Regions from separate parts of the Streptomyces sp. NPDC030991 genome, predicted to be linked through region 1. Evidence: riboswitches for the same ligand, from Rfam matches in the RefSeq annotation. Region 1 holds a riboswitch; the other holds the start of a gene.
The links. Region 1 has a riboswitch for S-adenosylmethionine ahead of thrC (threonine synthase). Riboswitches for the same ligand answer to the same signal wherever they lie in the genome.
Positions count from the first base shown of each region.

Region 2: another riboswitch for S-adenosylmethionine. It lies ahead of ACZ45E_RS33510 (aminotransferase class V-fold PLP-dependent enzyme); the one in region 1 lies ahead of thrC (threonine synthase).

Region 1 covers NZ_JBVIFR010000022.1:106,256-113,825, forward strand. The annotation lists gene ACZ45E_RS32195 (alpha,alpha-trehalose-phosphate synthase (UDP-forming)) at 1-443, opposite strand, end outside; gene ACZ45E_RS32200 (DUF7927 domain-containing protein) at 532-2,604, opposite strand; gene ACZ45E_RS32205 (glucosyl-3-phosphoglycerate synthase) at 2,643-3,590, opposite strand; SAM riboswitch class I at 3,725-3,880, shown strand; gene thrC (threonine synthase) at 3,899-5,209, shown strand; gene ACZ45E_RS32215 (ubiquitin-like small modifier protein 1) at 5,264-5,539, shown strand; gene ACZ45E_RS32220 (cold-shock protein) at 5,971-6,180, shown strand; gene groL (chaperonin GroEL) at 6,485-7,570, shown strand, end outside.
Region 2 covers NZ_JBVIFR010000024.1:111,517-119,086, forward strand. The annotation lists gene ACZ45E_RS33490 (NYN domain-containing protein) at 1-401, opposite strand, end outside; gene ACZ45E_RS33495 (hypothetical protein) at 435-674, opposite strand; gene ACZ45E_RS33500 (rhomboid family intramembrane serine protease) at 812-1,555, shown strand; gene ACZ45E_RS33505 (Lrp/AsnC family transcriptional regulator) at 1,552-1,833, shown strand; gene ACZ45E_RS33510 (aminotransferase class V-fold PLP-dependent enzyme) at 1,986-3,380, opposite strand; SAM riboswitch class IV at 3,776-3,893, opposite strand; gene trpD (anthranilate phosphoribosyltransferase) at 3,986-5,050, opposite strand; gene qcrB (cytochrome bc1 complex cytochrome b subunit) at 5,187-6,824, opposite strand; gene qcrA (cytochrome bc1 complex Rieske iron-sulfur subunit) at 6,821-7,570, opposite strand, start outside.

The sequences.
Region 1 (7,570 bases):
TCCTGCACGACGACGGTGGCGCCGGGCGCGGCCTCCTCGGCGAGGGCCTCGGCGAAGGCCCGGTTGTACGCCTCGTAGGAGGCCCACTGGCGGCGGAACTCCGGACCGAACGACGGCTCCAGAGGCGTCTGGTAGAGCATGTGGTGCACGAACCACAGCACCGAGTTCGCGATGCCGTTGTACGCGTCCGTGTGCACGGCCGCGTCGATGTCCAGCATCCGCACGCCGGGCTCGCTGACGCCGCGCCGTACGGCCTCCCGGTCGTCGTCGGTGAGCGCCGCGCACACCCAGAGTTTGTCGTCGACGACGCTGAGGGCGGAGACCAGTCCGCCGCCGCCGCGTTTCGTCTCGACGGCGCCGTCGTCACCCTCCCCGACGACGTACGAGACGGGGCCGCGGTTGGACGCGACGAGAACCTCAGCAGCACCTTGCGTGGAAGCCATACGGGCACGCTAGCCCGGCTCGCCCCTGTTCAAACGTACGGCCGGATTCCGTCAGGAGTCCGGCCGTACGTGTCACCCGCGGTGAAGGTCAGTCCCGGCGGCTGCGGACCGCCGCGAGGGCCAGCGCGCCGAGCCCGCACAGGGAGAGGGCGAGCCCGCCGTACAGGAGCGCCGACGACCGGCCGGAGCCCGTCTCGGCGAGCGCGGGGCCGTGGTGCGGCCGCGCGTGCGGCTGTGCCGGGGCGGGCCGGGCCTGCTGGCGGCGGGGGACGATGACCGCGGTGCACGGGTCGTCGCCGCCCCCGCGGGTCCGCTGCGGGCAGCTGGTCCTCGGCACGTCACCGGAGACCGGGACGACGAGGGCCTTGCCGGGCGCGCAGGAGACCCGCAGCTTCCACGTGATGACGACTTTCCCGTGGGCCGGGACGTCGCCGGCCCAGTGGAAGGCCGAGCCCTTTCTGGTGATGGTGCCGCGCGTCGCGGCCGGGGTGCCGACGGCGCCCTTCGCGGGCCAGTGGATCCGCGCGTCCCTGCGGGGGTGGGCGCTCGTGTTGCGCAGGGTGATGGTGTCGCTGATCCGGGCGCACGGGCGCGGGGTCGTGGTGGAGGGCCGCTCGACGATGTCCAGCGGCGGGACGGGCCCGCGCTGCTTCTTGACGACGGGCGCCGTCCCGCAGTGCGGGTCGCTCGAATCGTCCGCGCAGTTGGTGCGCGGGGTGTCGGCGACGACGTGGTTGGTGAGTCTGCCGTCGCCGCGGAGCGGGTCGTGGAGCGTGACGCTGTAGGTGATCTTCGCGGTCCTGCCCGCGGGCACGTCACCGCGCCAGTTCAGCTTCGGCGCGTCGTAGGTGACGTGGCCCAGGGTGGCCCTGGCGTCGCCGTCGTAGGTGGCGTCGTCCAGTACGTCGCTCAGGTCGTCGCTGAGCTTCGCGCCCGGGTAGTCGACCTCGCCGATGTTCTTGGCGGTGATCGTGTACGTCACCTTGCCGCCCGGCGGGACCTTCTTCGGTGTGGCGCTCTTCCTGACCTCCAGGTCGGGGACCGGCACGGAGAAGGCGAGCGCCGAGGGCACGTAGGTGTCGCCCTTGGTACGGAACGTCAGCCGGGCCGACGTGGAGCCCGGCGGCAGCGCGGCCGACGGGATGACGGCCTGCTTGGCGTCGATGCTGAAGTTGTTGTGGTCGTCCGGGTCGAGGGCGCCGTCGGCGTGGCTGTCGAAGAAGTTGCCGGTGCCTCCGCCGTCCGGGTCGCCGATCTGCCGGCCGTTGACCAGGAACTGGTCGCCCGCCACGTTCGCGTCGCCCTCGTACGCCGTGACACCGGCGCGTACGTCACCGCCGCCGGCCCGGTAGAAGTCGTCGATGGAGATGGTGGTGTCCGGGTCCTTGGACTGCTGGACGACGTGGCCGCCGTACACGTAGACGTTGCGGCGGGTGGGCGCGTACTCGCTGTTCGGGCCGGAGTACTTGTAGACGAGGGTCAGCGACCAGCCGCCGACGCAGCCCTTGCCGGTGGGGGCCCACACGTCGCCGACGGCGACGGGCACCTCGACGCCGGTGGGGACGCCGGAGAAGAGCGAGGTGATGTCGGACTCGGCGGTGTAGTAGTGCGGGCCGCCGGCCCCGGCCGGGGTGCGTACCGCGTCGCGCACGGCGACCGGGGACTCGGCGCCGCCGGCCACCCGCACCACGGGCCGCTCGGTGAGCGGGTCGCCGGGCGGCGAGGTGGCGGGGCCCGCGGTGTCGCAGCGCTTGATCTGGTTGCGGCCGAGCTTGTACGTGCCGTCGTTGCCGCCCCAGAAGAGGCGGGCGTACGCGACCGTGGCGCCGGGCGGGATCGTCACCTTGCCGGTGGAGGAGTTCAGGACCGTCGAGCCGAACCCGGCCGTGTCCGCGTACTCCATGGCGAACTGGTTGTTGTTCTCCGCGGTCTGTCCGGACTGCGCGTTCGCGCAGCGCGTCGCGGCGTCCTGGGGCGTGGCGGGGCAGCGCAGCACGGTGTTGCCGAAGGTGAGGAAGTCGCCGTAGAGGGCTTCCTCGTAGCGCTTGGCGAAGGGTTCGACGACGACGGCGGAGGCGGGGGTGGCCGCGGCGACGAGGGTCGCGGCGGCTGTCGCTGTCGCGGCGAGCGCCGCCCAGCCCTTGAGGTGTCCGAGCCACATAGGGGGCAATCTAGGCAGAAATAATGATTACCTCCTGATTACGCCACGCGACGCTCCGCATACTCACTGATCTCGGTCATCGGCGGCCGCTCCGCCGTGTCCACCGTGTACGTCCTCGGCGCGAAACCGTCCTCGCCCCGCTCGAACTGGGTGAGCACCGGCCGCACCAGATGCCCGCGGGCCAGCCGCAGCTGCGCCGTGCGGTAGATCGCCGCGGCCATCCGGCCGAGCGCCTGCCCGTCCTGGTGCCGGTGCTTGCGCACCCCCACGTCGACCTGGGCCAGCGCGTCCAGACCCACGGTGTGCAGCGCGTCGACGAGCAGCCCGAGCTCGACGCCGTACCCGACGGGGAACGGCAGCTGTTCGAGGAGCGACCTGCGCGCCGCGTACTCGCCGCCCAGCGGCTGGACGAACCCGGCGAGCCGGGGCCAGTGCATGTTGAGGATCGGGCGGGCCATCAGCTCCGTGACCCGGCCGCCCTGACCGGCGGCGTCGCCCAGCGGCCGGTCGTACATGGCCTTCACGAAGCTCACGTCCGGGTCGGTGAGCAGCGGGCCGACGATCCCGGTGACGAAGTCCGCCGAGAACTCCCGCAGGTCCGCGTCGACGAAGCACACGATGTCGCCCGAGGTGACGAAGAGCGAACGCCACAGCACCTCGCCCTTGCCGGGCAGGGCCGGGATGCGTGGCAGGACCGTGTCCCGGTGCACCACACGGGCCCCGGCCGCCGCGGCCACCTCGGCGGTGCGGTCGGTGGAGCCGGAGTCCAGGACCACCAGTTCGTCGACGAGCGGCGCGGCCGCGGTCATCAGCTCGCGCCGGATCACCGAGACGATCTCGCCGACCGTCCTCTCCTCGTCGAGCGCGGGCAGGACGACGCTGACCCGCTGTCCCGACGCGCGTTTAGCGGCGGCCAGCTGGGGCCGCGGGCGGTCGGTCACGGACCAGGAACGCCTGCTCAGCCAGGTCTCGACCTCTTCGAGCACGGTCAGAGTCCTTCCCAATGTGATCCATCTCGCGGTTCGGACGACTATCTCAAGGGTCCGGGCCTTCGGTTACAGTCTTGAACAAGGCGGGTGACCATCGCATGTCGGGGTCGCCGCCCCACACAACCGAATACCGCTCATCCAGAGGGGCAGAGGGATACGGCCCGTTGAAGCCCCGGCAACCCTCCAGCCGGTCTCGTCGCGCAGATTGCAGTGCGCCCGCGAGGCTCCCGGCTCGGGAAGGTGCCAAATCCGTCTCGTGGCGAGATGCGCCGCGAGGAAGATGAGGAGAAAGGGCCTCGCCTCTCATGGCTGTACAGACTGTCGCCACCACCGACGCCACCCCGGGCACCTCCGCGAAGACCGTCGATCTGGGCCCCGCGTCCGGCCTCTCCTGCCGCGAGTGCGGCACCAGGTTCGAGCTCGGGCCGATCTTCGCCTGCGTCGAGTGTTTCGGGCCTCTGGAAGTCGCGTACGACCTGCCCGTCGGCGACCCCGAGGCGCTTCGCAAGCAGATCGAGGCGGGCCCGGCCAACATCTGGCGCTACGCCCCCCTCCTGCCCGTCCCGGCCGACGTCGCCGAGAAGCCGAACCTGAACCCCGGCTGGACCAAGCTCGTCAAGGCCGACAACCTCGCCCGTGAACTCGGTGTCGAGCAGGGCAAGTTGTTCGTCAAGGACGACTCCGGCAACCCCACGCACTCCTTCAAGGACCGCGTCGTCGCGCAGGCCATCGAGGCCGCGCGCGCCTTCGGCTTCACCACTCTCTCCTGCTCCTCGACGGGCAACCTGGCCGGCGCCGTGGGCGCCGCCGCCGCCCGCGCGGGCTTCCGCTCCTGCGTCTTCATCCCGCACGACCTGGAGCAGGGCAAGGTCGTGATGGCCGGTGTCTACGGCGGTGACCTCGTCGCCATCGAGGGCAACTACGACGACGTGAACCGCTTCTGCTCCGAGCTCATCGGCGACCCGCTGGGCGAGGGCTGGGGCTTCGTCAACGTCAACCTGCGCCCGTACTACGGCGAAGGCTCCAAGACCCTCGCCTACGAGATCTGCGAGCAGCTCGGCTGGCGCCTCCCGGACCAGCTGGTCATCCCGATCGCGTCCGGCTCGCAGTTCACGAAGATCGACAAGGGTCTCCAGGAGCTGATCAAGCTCGGGCTCGTCGAGGACAAGCCGTACAAGCTGTTCGGCGCCCAGGCGGAGGGCTGCTCGCCGGTCTCGGTCGCGTACAAGGCGGGCACGGACGTGGTGCGCCCGCAGAAGCCGGACACCATCGCCAAGTCGCTCGCCATCGGCAACCCGGCCGACGGCCCGTACGTCCTGGACATCGCGCGCCGCACCGGCGGCGCGGTGGAGGACGTGAACGACGAGCAGGTCGTCGACGCGATCAGGCTGCTCGCGCAGACGGAGGGCATCTTCGCGGAGACGGCGGGCGGTGTGACGCTGGGCGTCACCAAGAAGCTCATCGAGGCGGGCCTCATCGACCCGTCCCTGACGACGGTCGTCCTGAACACGGGCGACGGTCTGAAGACGCTGGACGCCGTCGCCGAGACCTCCCAGGCGACGGCGACGATCCGGCCGAGCCTGGAGGCGTTCCGCGCCGCAGGGCTCGACCACTGAGCCCGATCCGAACCCGTAGCCCCGCGAACCTGTAGCACCGGGAGTCACCCAGCCATGAGCGTCAACGTCCGCATCCCCACCATTCTCCGTACCTACACCGGCGGGCAGGCCGAGGTCGCCGCCGAGGGCGCCACGCTCGGCGATGTCATCGCCGACCTGGAGAAGAACCACACCGGGATCGCCGCCCGCGTCCTCGACGACCAGGGCAAGCTGCGCCGCTTCGTCAATGTCTACGTCAATGACGACGACGTCCGCTTCGAGCAGGGCCTGGAGACGGCGACGCCGGACGGCGCCGGCGTTTCGATCATTCCCGCCGTCGCCGGCGGCTGATCTTCCCTGCTCTACCCAGAGTCACTCTGATTGCCCCCTCCGCGAGAGAAGCGGAGGGGGCAATTCTGCATGGTTGAGCGCGGTACAGTTGGGAAAGCTGATTCGTTCCCGTCCGTGGTGCATGACGGGCGCATATGAGTTCTCGGTCGAGACGCGACAAGAAGCAGCCAAAGTACCCAGCCCTTTCGGGCTCTTTACGGCATTTACCCGGCCCGACTTGCCCCGGGTTCCGGTGAATCGGCCCGGTTACCCCGATCGCGCGTGCCCAGAATTCTCGTCCGATTGACCTGTTGCAGACGGCAGTTGGGCAGATACATTCAGCCGCGGTCGACGCGTTCCGGCGCACACCCCAACACATTCGGGGGGGTGAGGTCTGACCCGGATCCGCGAAGTGCGGGTCTGTGCAAGGGCCAGTAATAGGGGAGTTAGGCATGGCTCAGGGCACCGTCAAGTGGTTCAACGCGGAGAAGGGGTACGGCTTCATCGCGGTCGACGGTGGTGCGGATGTATTCGTCCACTACAGCGCGATTCAGATGGACGGCTACCGCACCCTCGAAGAGGGTCAGCGAGTGGAATTCGAGATCTCGCAGGGCCAGAAGGGGCCGCAGGCCGACATGGTCCGCCTGGCCGCCGCCGGCTGAAGCGCGTCGCGACTGACCGCAGGCTTCGTACGAGTCGAAGGGTCCGTGCCCCCATCCGGGGGCCCGGGCCCTTCGTGCTGCGCGCGCCCCTCGCGAATCTGTGGTAGCCGCTTGCACTCGCATGGGTCGAGTGCTAATCATTGGCTTAGCACTCTCCAGGTGAGAGTGACAGAACTTGGATCGGGTCGGTGAGGTCCGGGAGCCTGGTGGGGCAAGGAACCACAAGGCTCGGGGGCCGTCCGTCGCGGGCACCAGCACGGTCCGTTTGCTTGCTTTTCCACCCCGTCCGGGAGGACCACTTCACATGGCCAAGATCATCGCGTTCGACGAGGAGGCACGGCGCGGCCTCGAGCGCGGCATGAACCAGCTCGCCGACGCCGTCAAGGTGACCCTGGGCCCCAAGGGTCGCAACGTCGTCCTCGAGAAGAAGTGGGGCGCCCCCACGATCACCAACGATGGTGTCTCCATCGCCAAGGAGATCGAGCTCGAGGACCCGTACGAGAAGATCGGCGCCGAGCTGGTCAAGGAGGTCGCGAAGAAGACGGACGACGTCGCCGGTGACGGCACGACGACCGCGACCGTCCTGGCCCAGGCCCTGGTGCGCGAGGGTCTGCGCAACGTGGCCGCCGGTGCCAACCCGATGGCCCTCAAGCGTGGCATCGAGAAGGCCGTCGAGGCCGTCTCCGCCGCCCTCCTCGAGCAGGCCAAGGACGTGGAGACCAAGGAGCAGATCGCTTCGACGGCCTCCATCTCCGCCGCCGACACCCAGATCGGCGAGCTCATCGCCGAGGCCATGGACAAGGTCGGCAAGGAAGGCGTCATCACCGTCGAGGAGTCCCAGACCTTCGGTCTGGAGCTCGAGCTCACCGAGGGTATGCGCTTCGACAAGGGCTACATCTCGGCGTACTTCGCCACCGACATGGAGCGTATGGAGGCGTCGCTCGACGACCCGTACATCCTGATCGTCAACTCGAAGATCGGCAACGTGAAGGACCTCCTTCCGCTGCTCGAGAAGGTCATGCAGTCCGGCAAGCCGCTGCTGATCATCGCCGAGGACGTCGAGGGCGAGGCCCTGTCGACCCTGGTCGTCAACAAGATCCGTGGCACCTTCAAGTCCGTCGCCGTCAAGGCGCCCGGCTTCGGTGACCGCCGCAAGGCCATGCTCGGCGACATCGCCATCCTCACCGGTGGCACCGTCATCTCCGAGGAGGTCGGCCTCAAGCTGGAGAACGCCGGTCTCGACCTGCTCGGCCGCGCCCGCAAGGTCGTCATCACCAAGGACGAGACGACCATCGTCGACGGCTCCGGTGAGAGCGACCAGGTCCAGGGTCGTGTCAACCAGATCCGCGCCGAGATCGAGAACTCGGACAGCGACTACGACCGCGAGAAG
Region 2 (7,570 bases), on a different contig from region 1:
CCGGCGGCGGCGACCAGCTTCACCCAGCCCACGGGGCGCAGCACGTACGCGGCGGCGGCCACGTCCAGCGGGTCCGCTGCGGGTGGCGGCGAACCGGCGTCGAGCGCGCCGCACAGCTCGGGCTGCGTCTCCCGGAACCGGTCGGCGATCCGCTGCCGGAACAGCGTCTCGTTCTCCACGGCCGCGGCCATCGCGTTGCCGGCGAACTTCACCCGACGTGTCGGGGTGAAGCGCGCATACTGCCGCAACTGAGGCGGCAGTTCGCCGACGGTCAGACCGCCGAAGCCGTCCGAGACGATCTGCACGACCCGCCGCCGTACGCCTTCGGGCAGCGGCCGGTCGAGCACCTCGGCGGCGGCCTGCTCAGCGGCTGCGGCCTCCCCGCCTGTGCTCTCCACCATCCGACACCCCAATGTCGCTGTGGGGCCGCTCCCTCAGGAGTCGGCGCCCGGCCTGTCCACCAGTTCCACCTGATCCACCGCGTTGCACCAACGGCAGCGCACCGACTCGATGGTCTCACTGACCACCTCGCGTTCCTCGACGTTCGGCTCACCGGCGAGGTCGAGGTGCAGGTACTCGACGACCTTCGAGGAGCGGGTCACGTCGAAGCGCGTGAGATTGCCGCAGAGCGTGCAGCGCCAGCGGGTGGTGGCGGTCGGCAGGGGAACCGGCATCGGACTGTCGCCTCTTCCTTCGCGCACGGGCCTCGGCGTATGCGCTTTTCCGTGGTGCGTGGTGCGTGCTTTATTGCCCGTAACCCTACGGCCTGCCGTACACCGCCCGCTCCCCGCCTTGCGTCATGCTCTCTCTCATGATCGGCAACGGACGCGCCGCGATCGGCAGAGTGACCGCATTCCTCAGAGGGCATCCGGCTCCGGTCACGTACGGAATCATCGCCGTCTGCTGCGTGACCTTCGTGCTCTCCCCCTCCTCGGGGCTCAACCCGTCCTACGGCATGGGCGACCATCTCCTCACCGCGCAGAGTGCCTACTTCGAGCGGTGGGGTGTACTGCCCGCCGAACTCTTCACCGGATCACCCCGCGCCGCCCTCACCCCGGCCACAGCCCTGTTCGTGCACGGCAGCTGGGTGCATCTGCTCGGCAACATGCTCTTCCTCTACGTCTTCGGGGCGATGGTCGAAGAACGCATGGGGCATCTGCCGTATGCGCTCTTCTATCTGATCAGCGGCTACCTGGCACTGCTCGGCTACGCGGCCGCCCACGCCGGCTCCGAGCAGACGCTGGTCGGTGCCTCGGGGGCGATCTCGGCGGTGCTCGGCGCCTTCCTCTACCTGTTCCCCGACGCGCGCGTGACGAGCGTCTTCCCGTTCCTGCTCTTCCTTCCGCTGCGCTTCCCCGCGTGGGTGGTGCTGCCGTTCTGGGTGGCGCTCCAGTGGGCGGCGGCGGGGCAGGACAGCCAGGGGCCGGGCGTCGCCTACCTCGCCCACCTGATCGGCTTCTCCGTCGGGTTCCTCTACGCGTGGGTGAGGTACAGGGCCCGGGCTAAGGTGAGAGCAGCCCCAGCCACGGCCACCGAGGGAGACAGCCAGCCGTGATCACCGCGATCGTGCTCATCAAGACCAGCGTGGACCGGATCCCCGAGATCGCGGAGTCGATCGCGGCGCTCGACAGCGTCAGCGAGGTCTTCTCCGTCACCGGCACGTACGACTTGATCGCCATGGTCCGGGTGGCCCGGCATGACGATCTGGCCGACGTCATTCCCGGGAAGATCAGCAAGATCCAGGGCGTCGAGGCGACGGACACGCATGTGGCGTTCCGCACGTATTCGCAACATGACCTTGAGGCCGCTTTTTCGATCGGGCTCGACAGCTAGCGCCGCCCAGGGGCGCGGGACTGTAGCGATCTGCGGCTCCGCCGCGTGGGCGCGCTCAGCCATGGAAAAGCCGCGGACGCGTCTGCTCATGCAGCGAGCAGACGCGTCTGCGGCTTTCGTCGTCGTGGCTGGTCGCGCAGTTCCCCGCGCCCCTAGCGGGCCGGGACGCAGCGGCCCTCTTCCGTGCGGTAGGTCCACGCGGCGCCGTCGCGCACCAGCGCCTTCACCGCGCCCACGAACCGCTCCACGTGCTCGTCCGGCGTCCCGGCGCCGAAGCTGACCCGGATGGCGTTCAGCGACTTCTCGCCCGGCGCCGTCTCCGGCGCCCCGCACTCGCCCTGGGTGCCCGGGTCGGAGCCGAGCAGCGTCCGCACGAGCGGGTGGGCGCAGAACAGGCCGTCCCGCACACCGATGCCGTACTCGGCGGAGAGCGCGGCGGCGAAGTGCGAGGAGTTCCAGCCCTCGACGACGAAGGAGAGGACGCCGACGCGCGGGGCGTCGTCCCCGAACAGGGAGAGCACCTTCACCTCGGGCACCTCCGCGAGCCCTTCGCGCACCTTGCGGATCAGGTACTGCTCACGGGCGACCAGCTGGTCGAAGCCGGCCTCGGTCAGCGCCTTGCAGGCGGAGGCGATGGAGTACACGCCGATGACGTTCGGTGAGCCGGCCTCGTGCCGGGCGGCGCTCTCGTGCCACTCCACGTCCACGCCGCCGTCGGCGCGCCGCGCGACCTTGCGGGAGGCGCCGCCACCGGCCAGGTACGGCTCGGCCGCGCGCAGCCAGTCGGCGCGGCCGGCGAGCACACCGCTTCCGAACGGGGCGTACAGCTTGTGCCCGGAGAAGGCGATCCAGTCGACGTCGAGGTCCTGGACGGAGACCGGGTGGTGGGGGGCGAGCTGGGCGGCGTCGAGGACGATCCGGGCGCCGTGCGCGTGCGCGGCGGCGGCCAGTTCGCGCACCGGCCAGAGCTCGCCGGTGACGTTCGAGGCACCGGTGACGCAGACGAGCGCCGGCCCGTGCGGGTCGCGGTCGGCGAGCGCCCGCTCCAGGGTCGCGACGGCCTCGCCGGGGGTGCGCGGCGCGTTCAGGTACGTCACGCGGGCGTCGCGCCAGGGCAGCAACGACGCGTGGTGCTCGGTCTCGAAGACGAAGACCTGGCAGTCGGCGGGGAGCGCGGCGGCGAGCAGGTTGAGCGAGTCGGTGGTGGACCGGGTGAAGACGACCTGGTCGTCCTCGCGGCAGTCGAGGAACTCGGCGACCGTGGTCCGGGAGTTCTCGAAGAGGTCGGTCGACAGCTGGGAGAGGTATCCGGCGCCGCGGTGCACGCTGCCGTAGTACGGGGCATAGGCGGCGACGTCGTCCCAGACGCGCTGCAGGGCGGGCGCGCTGGCGGCGTAGTCGAGCGCGGCGTACGTCACTTCGCCACCGGTGACGAGCGGCACGGTCACGTCCCGGCCGAGCACCGGCAGCGGGGCCCCACAGGACGGGTCGGCGGACTCGACGGAGGCGGGGGTGGCGGTGGCGGTGGCGGTGGTCTGAGCGGACATGGCTGTCTCCCGGCATGACAAGGCGAAGTGGCGGTGAGGAGCCCGTACGGCAGCGGTCGACCGGCTTACGGCGTACGGGAATCGACCTCGACGCACGGCGCGGACACGGCCGTACGGAGGGTGGTGGAGATGGTGAAGAAGGGGCCGCCCGGCCCTAGGGCCTGTCTGATAATTCCCGTCGTCGCCCGAAGGGCGGCCCTGCGGCGTCTGGTGCGTGCTCTCGGCGTGCTGGGTGCAAGGCCTCGTACTGGACGTACTTGGCCTGGTGCCCGGTGCGGCGAGAGTGCGTGCAGGCGTCGCAGGGCAGACGGGAATTGTCAGACAGGCCCTAGCACATTCGCTTGCTCACGAGACTGCTCCCTCAAACGACCCAGGACCCCTAGGAGTTCGCGAGGGGTCCGCGCTTGCCACAAGCCTTGCTGCTTGCGGCCTGGTCTTCACCCAGGGCACCCCGCCACGGACGGAGGGTTGCCGGACAGCGGGCTGGGGCCTCGATCGCTGTCACTCATGACCTTGAAAAGCATCCTGCCATATCTTCCCGATACGGCAAGGGCGCAGTCCGCTCTGTGAGACATGCCGGACCGCGCCCCGCGCGCGCGTACCGCTCAGCGGTTGGTCGCCGCCACCCACCGCTCCAGGGTCGCCTTCGCCGCGCCGGAGTCGATCGACTCGGCCGCGCGGTCCATGCCGGCCCGGAGCTGTTCGGCGAGCGTCCCGGTGCCCGGCCGGACGGCCACGAGCGCGGCGGCCGAGTTCAGCAGCACGGCGTCCCGCACGGGCCCGCGCTCCCCGTCGAGCAGCCGCCGCGCCACCTCCGCGTTGTACGAGGCGTCCGCGCCGCGCAGCGCCTCCACGGGCACCAGGTCGAGGCCCACGTCCCGGGGGTCGAAGGACTCCTCGCGCACGGCCCCGTCGCGGACGACCCAGACCCGGGAGGTGGCGGTGGTGGTCAGCTCGTCGAGCCCGTCGTCGCCGCGGAAGACCAGGGAGGAGTTGCCGCGCTCGGCGAAGACCCCGGCCACAACGGGCGCCATCCGCGCGTCGGCCACACCGACCGCCTGCGAGCGCACGCGGGCCGGGTTGGTCAGCGGGCCCAGCAGGTTGAAGACGGTCCGGATGCCGAGCTGGCCGCGGGCGGCGCCCGCGTACCGCAGCGCCGGGTGGAACTTCACGGCGAAGCAGAAGGTGATCCCCGCCTCCTCCGCGATCTGCGGGACCCGGGCGGGCGCCAGCTCCAGATTGACGCCGAGCTTCTCCAGCACGTCGGAGGCGCCGGAGGCCGAGGAGGCGGCGCGGTTGCCGTGCTTGACGACCTTCACTCCGGTGCCGGCGATCACGATGGCGGACATGGTGGAGATGTTGACGGTCTTGGCGCCGTCGCCGCCGGTGCCGACGATGTCGACGGTCTCCCCCGGCACCTCGATCACATTGGCGTGCTCGTACATGGCGCGTACCAGACCGGAGATCTCCTCCACGGTCTCGCCCTTGGCCCGCAGCGCCACCACGAAACCGGCGATCTGCGCGTCGGTCGCCTCGCCCCGCATGATCCGGTCCATCGCCCACGCGGTGTCGTCGGCGCTCTGGTCACGGCCGTCCAGCAGGCCGTTGAGGACGGAGGGCCAGGAACGACCCGCCGCGGTGTCGCCTCCAGCGGGGTGCAAAGCGCTCATGGCCGCTCCATGTGAAGTCAGAAAGGGCTGCGCGGCGTGCGGCCGCGCAGCCCTACCCTATCCAGCGCCGCGGACGGCAAAGAGCCCCCGTCCAGTGCCTGGACGAGGGCTCCTGCCGTGGCGGACAGTTCAGAGATCAGTGGTGGCCGTGGCCGCTGGTGATCTCCTTGTACTCCTCTGCGGTGGGCTTGGGGATCTGGTTGTTCTCCCCGTAGAAGCCCTTCGAGAGCTTGGCGCGGGCCTTCTGCAGACGCGACTGCTTGCGCTCGACACCGTTCTCGTCGACCGACGGGCCGAGCTCGACCGGCTTGTACTGCTCGTGCGCCGTGAGCGTGTGCAGCGCCTCCTGGCCGAGCGGCTCGTGCACCTCGATGAACTCACCGTGCGGCAGGCGCTTGATGATGCCGGACTCGCGTCCGTGCAGCACCTTGTCCCGGTCGCGGCGCTGGAGGCCGAGGCAGATCCGCTTGGTGGCGATGAACACCAGGACCGGCACGACGAAGAAGCCGATCCGGACGAACCAGGTGATCGCGTTGATCGACAGGTGGAAGTGCGTGGCCCAGAGGTCGTTGCCACCACCGACGAGCAGGACGAAGTACCAGGAGATCCACGCGGCACCGAAGGCCGTACGCGTCGGGACGTTGCGCGGGCGGTCCAGGATGTGGTGCTCGCGCTTGTCGCCGGTGACCCAGGACTCGATGAACGGGTAGACCGCGATCGCGACCAGGACCAGCGGGAAGATGATCAGCGGGACGAAGACACCCAGGACGAGCGTGTGGCCCCAGAGATTGATCTCCCAGCCCGGCATCGTACGGATCAGGCCCTCGGAGAAGCCCATGTACCAGTCGGGCTGCGCGCCGGTCGACACCTGGTCGATGCGGTACGGGCCCATGGCCCAGATCGGGTTGATCGAGGCGATGGCCGCGACGATCGCGATGACGCCGAAGACCAGGAAGAAGAAGCCACCCGCCTTGGCCATGTAGACCGGCAGCAGCGGCATGCCGACGACGTTCTTCTCGGTCTTTCCGGCACCCGCGAACTGCGTGTGCTTATGGTAGAAGACCAGGATCAGGTGGGCCACCATCAGGCCGAGCATGATGCCCGGCAGCAGCAGGATGTGGACCGAGTAGAACCGTGCGACGAAGTCGCCGCCCGGGAACTCGCCGCCGAAGAGGAAGAACGACAGGTACGTGCCGACGATCGGCACGGACAGGACCGCGCCCTCCATGAAGCGGACACCGGTGCCGGAGAGCAGGTCGTCCGGGAGCGAGTAACCGGTGAAGCCGGTGAACATGCCCAGGACGAACAGCAGGAAGCCGAACAGCCAGTTGACCTCACGCGGCTTGCGGAACGCGCCCGTGAAGAACACGCGCATCATGTGCACGAACATGCCGGCGAGGAAGATCAGCGCGGCCCAGTGGTGGATCTGCCGGATCAGCAGGCCACCGCGCACATCGAAGGAGATGTGCATGGTCGAGTTGAACGCCTCGGACATCAGCTGTCCCTGCAGCGGGACATAGCTGCCGTGGTACTCCACCTCGTTCATCGACGGGTGGAAGAACAGCGTCAGATACACACCCGTGAGGATGATGATGATGAAGCTGTACATGCAGATCTCGCCGAGCATGAAGGACCAGTGGTCCGGGAAGATCTTGCGCATGTTGGACTTGGCCAGGGAGTAGATCCCCAGGCGGCCGTCCGCCCAGTCGGCGACGCGCTCGCCGGCCGGTGCCTTCTCGCGAGAAGGCGCCTCGTTGGTGGTCGTAGTACTCATCCGCGCTCCCAGAAGGCAGGACCGACGGGCTCATCGAAGTCGCCCAGCGCCTCGAGGTAGCCCTCGGAGTCGACGCCGATGCGCAGCTGCGGCAGAGCGTGACCGGCCGGACCGAAGATCACCCGCGCACCGTCGGAGAGGTCGAAGGTGGACTGGTGGCACGGGCACAGCACGTGGTGCGTCTGCTGCTCGTACAGGGAGATCGGGCAACCGACGTGGGTGCAGATCTTCGAGTACGCGACAACACCCTCGTGGGACCACTCGAGCTCGCGCTTGTCCTTGATGTTCTCCGGCTGGATCCGGACCAGCATCAGCGCGGCCTTGCCCATCACCTGCTGGAAGTCCTCGTCATGCTCCTCCACGCCCTCGGGCTTGGCGAAGGTGAGCGAACCGACCGCGATGTCCGAAGCACGCAGCGGCTCGTTCGTGTTCATGTTGACGAGCTTCAGGCCCTTCTTCCACGCCGTGTGGCGCAGCTTCGTGCCCGGCAGCGGGCCGAGGTCACGAAGGAGGACGACGCCGGAGAGCGGCACCAGGGCCAGCGCGCCGAAGAGCGTGTTGCGGATCAGCTTGCGCCGACCGAACTGCGACTCCCGCGCACCGTCGGCGAAGTCCGCGAGGACCTGCGCCTTGACCTCGGGCTCTGCCTCGATCGGGTGACGCTCGGAGGCGACCTCGACGTCGGACATCAGGGTGCGGGCCCAGTGGACCGCGCCCGCGCCGATGCAGAACAGGGCCACGCCGAG